DNA from 3 places in the Paenibacillus sp. FSL H7-0714 genome. Region 2 is predicted to be linked to each of the others. Evidence: riboswitches for the same ligand, from Rfam matches in the RefSeq annotation. Region 2 holds a riboswitch; each other region holds the start of a gene.
What was found. Region 2 has a riboswitch for cobalamin ahead of metE (5-methyltetrahydropteroyltriglutamate--homocysteine S-methyltransferase). Riboswitches for the same ligand answer to the same signal wherever they lie in the genome.
Positions count from the first base shown of each region.

Region 1: another riboswitch for cobalamin. It lies ahead of NST34_RS10725 (RCC1 domain-containing protein); the one in region 2 lies ahead of metE (5-methyltetrahydropteroyltriglutamate--homocysteine S-methyltransferase).
Region 3: another riboswitch for cobalamin. It lies ahead of NST34_RS02370 (anaerobic ribonucleoside triphosphate reductase); the one in region 2 lies ahead of metE (5-methyltetrahydropteroyltriglutamate--homocysteine S-methyltransferase).

Region 1 is NZ_JBBOPT010000001.1:2,465,822-2,469,106, reverse strand. Features, by position in the region: gene NST34_RS10725 (RCC1 domain-containing protein) at 1-1,375, opposite strand, end outside; cobalamin riboswitch at 1,698-1,890, opposite strand; gene NST34_RS10720 (thioredoxin domain-containing protein) at 2,949-3,285, shown strand, end outside.
Region 2 is NZ_JBBOPT010000001.1:5,244,564-5,247,848, forward strand. Features, by position in the region: gene metE (5-methyltetrahydropteroyltriglutamate--homocysteine S-methyltransferase) at 1-1,260, opposite strand, end outside; cobalamin riboswitch at 1,415-1,620, opposite strand; gene NST34_RS23500 (undecaprenyl-diphosphate phosphatase) at 1,781-2,641, opposite strand; gene NST34_RS23505 (DedA family protein) at 2,691-3,285, opposite strand, start outside.
Region 3 is NZ_JBBOPT010000001.1:536,458-539,742, reverse strand. Features, by position in the region: gene NST34_RS02375 (MTH1187 family thiamine-binding protein) at 1-272, opposite strand, end outside; cobalamin riboswitch at 647-881, shown strand; gene NST34_RS02370 (anaerobic ribonucleoside triphosphate reductase) at 1,099-3,084, shown strand; gene nrdG (anaerobic ribonucleoside-triphosphate reductase activating protein) at 3,081-3,285, shown strand, end outside.

The DNA.
Region 1 (3,285 bases), 2.8 Mb from region 2:
TACGACGTTCTACAGTAGAACCATCACCAAGTTGCCCATTATCATTCTGCCCCCAGCTCCAAACGGTCCCATCATCTTTTAATACCAAGTTAAAATTATCTCCTGAACTAATTGCTTTAATATTTGTCATTAAAGGAGCATCATTCGGTCTCATTTGCAATAAACGTGGAATATTACTACCTACGAGGGTTCCATTCCCCAGTTGACCGTGATTATTCCCCCCCCAAACATAAACATTTCCATTTGAAGAAAGTGCTATAGAATGTATCTCACCAACATCTGAAGCTATAATATTCGTAAGAGCACTCCCATTTACTCCTTTGATTTGTTCAGGAGTTGTAATAAGTTGTGTACTATCCCCTCCTACTTGCCCATATTGATTATCTCCCCATCCCCATAATGATCCGTTCGATTTAACAGCAAGAGTATGATAGTATCTACTGCTAATATTATTTACATTTGATAATCCATAAATGGAGGTTGGAGAGACAATAAAATCAGTCTGATCTCCAGCAGGACCTAAACCCAAAAAACCATAATAATTGAATCCAAAAGTCGTCACTGTACCGTCAGTTTTCAAAGCATATGTGCTATAAGTACCACCAGTAATGCCTTTATTCATCGCAACCACATCGCTGCCAGCTAACTGTATTGGTTTATTACTAGATGGAGTTATAAAGTCTCCCAACTGTCCCATTTCATTACTTCCCCATAACCATAGATCTCCATTTGCACCTATAAAACCACTCTTATCTATACCAGCATATATTTCCCCACCAACTTGTGCACCTTGAGTTAAAGATGGAACTGATCCATTAGTACTTTCACTTAAAAAAACAGTTTTCATTAAATGCTTACCATAAGTAGATTTAATTACACTAAAATCATCATATGTGGATTCAACTACCGTTAAATTTTGATATGTGGAGTTTATTACAGAATCTTGTTGATAACTCTCTTCACTAACAACTATAAATTTAAGAATGTAATTGTCTTTCAATTTTTCGCCATTTGTATTTGCAAGGGAGTACGGAGGTATATACAAGATATATTCTTTAGCGTTTTCCAAAGCAATCTGAGGGGTAATTATTAATTGATGACCTTTGATCGATTTCTTTATGTCTATCGACTTGTTACTATTAATATTCACTAAATTAATCAAATTAAAAAACTGACCTTCGCTAATACCCTGCGCAAATTCCACATTCAACGGAGAACCTTCTGATAGATCAATTGATTGTTCTTCAGGAATCAACTTCAATCCAACGAATGGCCCTTCTGATTTATTTCTACTATCTGCATTCACATAAGATATAACGCTATAAGATGCGATTAAAAGAAATAAGGCAAGCAAAAGTGCATTATATTTCTTCATATATTTTCTCTCCTATTAAATAAATTCGTTTTTACATATTGTACAATTGATACATTCAATTGTACAATATCATTTGACAACTGATTCTACTTTGCCGCGGTAAATATAGGAGAATTATCGATGGTGATACAACATCAGTAACCACTAATAGTACATATCAATAGCAGCACCGCTGAAGCTAACAGCGAACATTTTCCGTATTTATGAATCTTTGAAATCCATTAAGAATGAATATAATTAATTCCATATTCACTCTAATAACAGTAAAGCACAAAAAAAAAAATTGGACATGACAAAAAACACCTCCCCCATCCTCGTGGGATCTCTGAATTTATTTATGGCAGGTATTCTGACTTCGCAGTTTATTAAGAGTTACACCATCAACTGTTTTTAAAGTTAACAATGCAATTCTTAAGTGCGTTCACAGTGGCGGGACCGCGTTGGAATTTCACCAACATTCCCCTTTTAAGTCACATGGAAAGCTCTATGTGATCACCATAAATATTTATTTGGATAATATACCACAAAAAGAAAAAATATTCATATAATTATTTCTAATCACTTTTTTACCATTATTTTTACATGAGCATTTCGTATAATTCATATTTTGATACAGCGGCATGATCAGTCCGCAACGAAATCTCAGTGTTGTGTGAGATGAGCAATAAATGGGCAGACGGGCAGTATTTCGGTGAATCTAAAATTTTTAAGCGGCGCTTGGACTTGTTGCTTCGCGATGGCGAGTGCAGAAGTAAGTAACACAATCGCATTCAAATATTGGTCGATTGTCGCTATTTGAATCCTCCCAAACATGGAGCTGCTCAGCGGTTAAAAGGGTTTTTTTCGAGAATTGCAGCGTTCTACACTGGTTTGTTTATTGTAAAATTCCTTTTCACCTCAGCCTTCCTTATGCGGTAAACATAGCACCGGAGATTCGATTGACTGTTGTTTTGAACACCATTCCATATTTAAAGGACGAACAAGCGGTCATGCCTAAAGGACAATCTACTTGACCTGTCCGCAAACGAACAGCGGAATTTTAAACATGCCTTTTCGTGTCCCCAATTCGTCATGGGAAATCCCATTGAACAGCAGGGCGTGTCTTTGCATGGATCCTCGCTGGCAGTTCTTTTTCATTCCAGAGATTCATCGGGATAATAGCCTGTGCGTTGAGATGCCGTATCGCCACATAGTTTCATTAGGTCACATCCCGCATCCAGCATAAAGAATTTCACTTTGATTTCTTACCCACAAGCGTCTTAATCGCAGGTCCTGCATCTCCGTCGTTCACATGGGTAGGGTAACTTGAGTGCCATGGGAAGTTCACTCTTGGCATCGACGGCCAAGTGCAACTTATAGCCATACTACTTGACTTTACCCAAAATCCCTTTGTGTATCTAGGGCTTAGATTAATGCAAAATGCTCAATTCAAATAAAATCACAGTTTGAATAAAGAGAAGTCAAAAAGTAATTATATTAATATTTATGGATCATTATATGAGAACTTTCTCACATACAAAGTTTATTGGACTACCTTAGTATAAAATCCAACCATAAACAACTGAGGTGCTTGATGAAAAAGAACCACGTATTTTGGCTTGTAGGAGTAATTATGTTATGTTTAATTCTACTTTTGGCATTTACAGCATTTATGTCTAAAAGTGATGAATCCGAATTGAGGAAACTTCCATCTTTGATGGATGCTACTGGAAAAATCGAACTTAAAGTTGGTGACTTTCAGCTTTCTTCTCAGCCATCTATTGGTGATCCAAATGCTCCTATTAAAGTCATAGAGTTTGCAGATTTCAAGTGTCCTGCTTGTCGAAATTGGGATGTTGACAATGCCACTAAGTTTAAAAGTGATTTTGTAGATACAGGAAAAGTTCAATTTTATTTCATTAACTTTCCGT
Region 2 (3,285 bases):
CAGGCGTTCAGCAAAAGGTAGGCTACGTTGGTCTGGTAAATCTGTAAGTCCGAGAACTTGCTCGGCCACATCCTTACGACCGCGTTCAGGAAGTGCACGGAAGGCAGTAAGGGCTTCACGACTGGCCGTCAACGCAGCAGCAGCTTCTGCTGCACCCTCTAAGGCTGCAGCAAGCAGGCCAAGCTCTCTAAGCTTCTCATCAGCAAAAGCTAAAGCAGCCTTGACGGTGGCCTTCAGCTTCACCTCACCCTGAACAGTAACCGGAACATGCAGCAAACTGCAAGAAGGCTGTATAATAAGACGATCAAGTGATACATGTACACTCAGCTTCTCGATTAGCTGCAGCTTAGCATCCAGATCTGAGCGCCAGATGTTGCGTCCGTCAATAATACCCGCTCCCAGCCACTTATCCTCAGGCCAGCCAAGACGTTCAATCGATGCCAGGTTCGTCCCGCCATCATGGACAAAATCAAGACCTAAACCTTGTACCGGAAGCTTGAACAGTGCCTCCAGCGGTTCAGCAGCTTCAAAGTAAGTCTGCAGAATAATATTTAATCCAGGCACGGATTCAGCAATTTCTGTGTAAATCGAGTGAAGTAAGGATAATTCTGATTCATTAATTCCTGTAACAATCGCTGGTTCATCAATTTGTACCCAGCTTACTCCTTCTTGCTTCAGTTCCTGCAACAGCTGAACGTAAACCGGAAGAAACTGAGCAGCAATCTTCGCAATATCCGCAGATGCAAAACCTTTTGACAACTTAAGGAATGTATAAAGGCCTAAAACCACAGGTTTACCCTCAATTCCCGCTTGGGACTTGGCAAAACGATAAGCAGCCAATGGTTTATTCTCGGTCAGACGCGGCGTTTGTGCACCGATCTCTGGAACGATGTAATGATAGTTCGTATTGAACCATTTAGTCATCTCGCAAGCGGTAGCCTCAGCATTTCCTCTAGCCATCGCAAAATAAAGATCAAGCCCAATATCGCCACCATCATACGCATAACGTGGAGGTACGATCCCGAACATTACAGCTGTATCTAGCACATGATCGTAGAACGTAAAATCATTTACCGGAATTAAATCAATGCCTGCCTCCTGCTGAGTCTTCAAATGCTGAAGCTGAATTCCTGTCATTTCAGTACGGAACGCTTCCTCATTTATTTTTCCCGCCCAGAAGGCTTCCAACGTTTTCTTCCACTCGCGGTTTTTTCCGATTCTTGGATAGCCAAGATTGCTTACTTTTACTTTGTTCGTCACTTTGCAGCTCCCCTTCTCCATCTTCTTATTTTGGACTCGATATCACTTGCATTCCTTTAAAAAAGAGCGCCCTTCCCTAAAAAAGTCAAAGGGAAAGACGCCCATAATATACCTATGGTTAACGTCTAACACCTTCCTATCCTCCGTAGGTGAAGCAGTGCTGTTGAAACAGGCAGGTCTCCTGGCTAGCGGTGTCAGCATCCTTAGCAGTCTTCCCAGCAGTAGTAAATTGCCAGTGACATATGTTGCTATGGACTCTTCCGTTACAGTGGCGGGACCGCATCGGCTTCAAACCGAATTTCCCTATTAAGCCTACCGAATTACTAATTTCCGGCAAGCACCTGTCTCCGATATTGTCAAGCTAAAACGCCTTCAGCGTCCTTTTAAGGACGGTAAGCGTTTATGCGAGAATTATAAGGATAAAGTGAGTGTCTTAAATCTGATGTCATCATACGTGAAAGCCCCCGTCATCTGCAATAGATTACGGGGGCTTTTGTTATATCGATTCCTTATAACGGATTTAGAAAAACACGAAATATACTACTGCAGCAAGTACTATGCGATATATAGCAAATGGTAAAAGCTTAATCCGGTTGATCAATTTCAAGAAGAAACGCATCGATAATAGTGCAAATACAAAGGCACTGATAAAGCCTGCAATGAAGAACGGCAGGGCATCGATGGTGAAATATTGCCAGTTCTTCATCAGTGAGAGTAAACTGGCGCCTGCCATGATTGGAACAGCCATAATAAACGTGAAATCAGCAGCAGCGCGATGACTCATACCCAGAAGAACACCACCAGAAATCGTCGACCCGGAACGAGAAAATCCCGGCCACAAGGAGAAGCACTGGACCAGACCAACACCTAGCGCCTGCTTATATGTAATCTGATCGACACTCTCCGTTTGAATCTTCTTTGGTCCGAATAGATCCGCAATAATCATTAATACAGCACCGACTACTAGACCGATTAACACGGTGGATGTAGAGAATAAATGCTCGTCAATATAATCATTAAACAGAACCCCCAGCACGCCTGCTGGCACTAAACCTACAAGCACCTGTGTAAGCTTCAGGTGGCCGCCTTTTTCAAGCTGTGGTTGTTGCTCGGTTACAGGATCCAACTGCTTGCGGCTGAAGCGCTTTAAGCCCAGCAATTCAATGAACCTATTTCTAAAAATAACTACAACTGCTAATATTGACCCCAGCTGTATAACCACTTTGAACGTATTGGCCGTATATTGTCCAAATAACTCTGTCGATTTTAACCACATATCATCAACAATAATCATATGACCTGTGGAGGATACCGGAGCAAATTCAGTCAATCCTTCAACAATTCCCAAAATAATAGCTTTAATAATCGTTAATAGCTCCATTTGTTCTCCTCCTTTTAATCATAACTTTTATCTATAAGTCCTTCTCGGCTCAACCTTCGGTGTTCATTTTCCGGCTGCGCTTGCGGAAGAACAAATACCCAAGGATCACTACTCCACCTGCAAGAAGCACGTACACTACGTTGGAGTACATATCCATATACATGGCGATGTCTTCCCAGGACTCACCCAATGCCGCACCAATAAGCACCAGCAATAGATTCCATCCCAGCGTACCAATCGTTGTGAAGATCATAAACACTCCAAATTTCATGCCCGACATCCCTGCAGGGATCGAAATCAAACTACGCACTAGTGGAACCATCCGACAAAATAATACGGTCCAATAGCCATATTTGTCAAACCAAGCGTCAGCCTTGTGGATGTCCTTTTTGCTAATCCGGAGTAGGCCGCCCCAGCGTTCAACGATCTTTTCCAAGCGATTTACATCCAACAAACGACCGATATAATAGAGAATTACTGCACCCAGCAGTGAGCCAAGCGTAGCAGCAATAATTACACCAGGAATGGTCAAATTCGTTGTGGTTGTCATGAATCCGCCAAAAGGAAGGATCACTTCGGAAGGAATCGGTGGAAATATATTTTCAAAAGCGAGCATCAGGAAAATACCAAAGTAACCAAACTGC
Region 3 (3,285 bases), 4.7 Mb from region 2:
TTTCCACGGCTAGTGGAGGGTTTATCGCGGCGGTCGTCTATTTTAAGTGAGGTAGAGACACGCTCTGCACCTGCGGCAAAAGGAGACTCGTGCAGCGCTTCGACTGCAGCAAAAATACGCTGAAGAGGCCCTTCGATGATTGTACCCATGGATGTAAGCTCATAAGTAATCCCTTCTACCGTCTTCAGCACTCGCTGCATATCCGCAACATAGCTGCTAAGGCTCGTACTACCTGTTCCAATCGGAATAACGGTTACTTCAGCAATAGGCATGAGAATACCTCCTCGGAATTTTAAAGTATGTGTCTCCTTCTATTGTAACAACTCCACCGCTCTCCCACAAATGATCTCAGCTTTATTATGCCCCTTCTTCTTTCCCCAAAATTCTCCGAAATATGACTTTCGCCACAAGTATTTTTTCTAACATGAATTCTAGGGTCATCTGCACTACATTTATGGACTCTTTGTGGCATCTTTTCGGACAATTTATGAATCATTTTTTATATGCCTGTGGATCAATTGTGGATTACTTATGGACAGCCTGTGGATCATTTGTGGAGTACTTTTGAAGAACCCGCTCCCCGCGCGGGTTTTCTAAAAAACTGTTTACAAACACAACATCTTGGGTTATTTTTATCTAACGACAACAAAATATAGTGGAGACAGGCGCTTTGATCCTTTATCGGAATTAGAGCTTAATAGGGAAGTACGGTGAAAATCCGCTGCGGTCCCGCCACTGTAACCGGATGCCCCTTACAAGCTTTTAGAAGCTTAAGATGGGCAGATCTCCTGGCAGAAGCCACTGAGGGGTAAGAGCCCCCTTGGGAAGGCGCTGAGAGGTCCTACGGAAGCCAGGAGACCTGCCTGTTTCGACGACACCAACTATGAGTGCCTGCGAGGAACAGGAACGGTGTCCGCATGCGGTCATCTTCTTAGAGGCCACTACAAATATCTGTGTGGATATTTACATAACGCATCGGGCATTTTCTGCCATCCTCGCTAGAGGATGCTTTTTTTATGAGATCACAATGAATATACGGCCGCTTTTGCGGCCCCACTTCTTAATGATAGGACGATAGACTGAGAGGAGAGCTATACAATGACGTTGTTGGAGAGACAATTTAACGGTACAACAAATGCACGAGAAGTTCTTTTAGATGAGCTCATTGATTTAGGACGCGATATTATCGACAGCCGGGATTTGGACTTGCTGCGCGAGAATGCCAATTTGAACGGAGAGAGTTTCTCCGGTAAAATGAGCAAGTTCGGCAGTGAATATTCAAAATGGTACGCCCGCAACTTTTCGATGCCACCGCAGCTAGTGCAAGCCATTGATGACAATGTCGTCTATGTGCATGATCTGGATCAATACGCAATCGGAACGACTAACTGCATTTTTATCCCGTTTGATAAGCTTCTCCGCGAAGGCTTCAACACCGGCAACGGCAGTGTTCGTCCTCCGAACTCCATAATGACAGCTATGTCACTGGTAGCAATTATTTTTCAATCCCAGCAAAATGCTCAATATGGCGGCGTATCCGCAAATAAGCTCGACTATGATCTTGCACCTTATGTAACCAAATCCTTCGCTAAGCTGTTCCGCAAGGGTCTGGATTATTTTGATGAGGGACAAGCTAATGATTCTTTGGGCGAGATTACAATGAGTCGGACCGATCTGGCGGAGTTATATCCAAAAGCGTTTCGTTTTGCACTAAAGGAAACCGAAATCGAAACCCTGCAAGCGGCTGAAAGTATGGTACATAATCTCAACACCATGTCCAGCCGATCCGGTGGGCAAATTCCGTTTACCAGCATCAATTATGGTACTTGTACTTCACCAGAAGGTCAGCTTGTGATCAGCTCCCTGCTAACAGCAACGATGAACGGACTTGGCAGCGGAGAAACACCTGTGTTCCCGATTCAAATCTTCAAATGCAAGCAAGGAGTCAATCAACAGCAAGGTGATCCTAACTATGAATTGTTCCTAAAAGCGGCGGAATGTTCTGCACGCAGACTATATCCGAACTTCGCTAATCTGGACGCTCCGCTCAACTTGCAGTATTATGATCCAAGTGATCCTGATACGGAATTTGCTACAATGGGCTGCCGCACCCGAGTGCTCGGTGACCGTTTTGGGCGTAATCATTGCTCCGGGAAGGGCAACCTTTCCTTTAATACACTGAATCTGGTTCGGCTCGGTCTGGCACACGGCACAGTAACAGGCCGACGTACCGTCGCAGATGAAGCTGGCTTCTATGAGGATCTAAACCACTATATGGATATTGCGCTGGAAGGACTTCTTCATCGGTTCCACATCCAAAGCGCGCAAAAAGCTAAAGCATCCGATTTCATGATGCGAGAAGGCGTCTGGGAAGGCGGCGAAAATCTCGCTCCTGAAGACTCTGTAGGCGAACTACTTAAGCATGGTAGTCTGTCGCTTGGCTTCATCGGTATGGCGGAATGCATGAAAGCCATGTACGGCAAACACCATGGCGAGGATATGGAAGTCCATGCCAAGGCTGTGGCTATCGTGCGTCACATGCGGGAGTATTGCGACCTTAAAAGTGAGGAACTTAATCTCAACATTACCTTGTTCGCAACACCAGCAGAGGGCCTGTCCGGCAAATTCACCAAGATTGATCGCAAGGTACTGGGTTCTATTCCGGGCGTAACTGACCGTGAGTATTATACGAACTCTTTCCACATCCCTGTATACTACGATCTAGGTGCTGCTCAGAAGATCAGCTTGGAAGCTCCTTTCCATGAATACTGCAATGCCGGGGCTATTTCTTATGTCGAATTAAATGGCAATGCCCGCAGCAATCCATCTGCTTTTATCAAAATCATTAAATATGCACTAGAACAACAGGTCAGCTACTTCAGCATTAACCATCCGATTGACCGCTGCTCCAGCTGCGGATACGAAGGTGTAATTGGGACAAACTGTCCTTCCTGCAACGCACATGAGAATGACGTGCACATCCGTCGTTTGCGCAGAGTTACAGGTTATTTAACTGGCGACTATCAGACCCGCTTCAATGCCGCCAAACAAGCCGAAGTACGGGATCGCGTTAAGCATTTATGAATATTTGCGGATACTATCCGGAGTCGATTAACGAGGGAGAGGGCATGCGGGCCGTCCTCTTCATCAGCGGCTGCCGTCATCGTTGCCCGGGATGCTTTAATCCCGAGACATGGAACTTTAAATATGGAGAATTCTTCACCTTAGAACGTCAACATGAAATCATTGCAGAAATCGCCGCTAACCCTTTGCTGGATGGTCTAA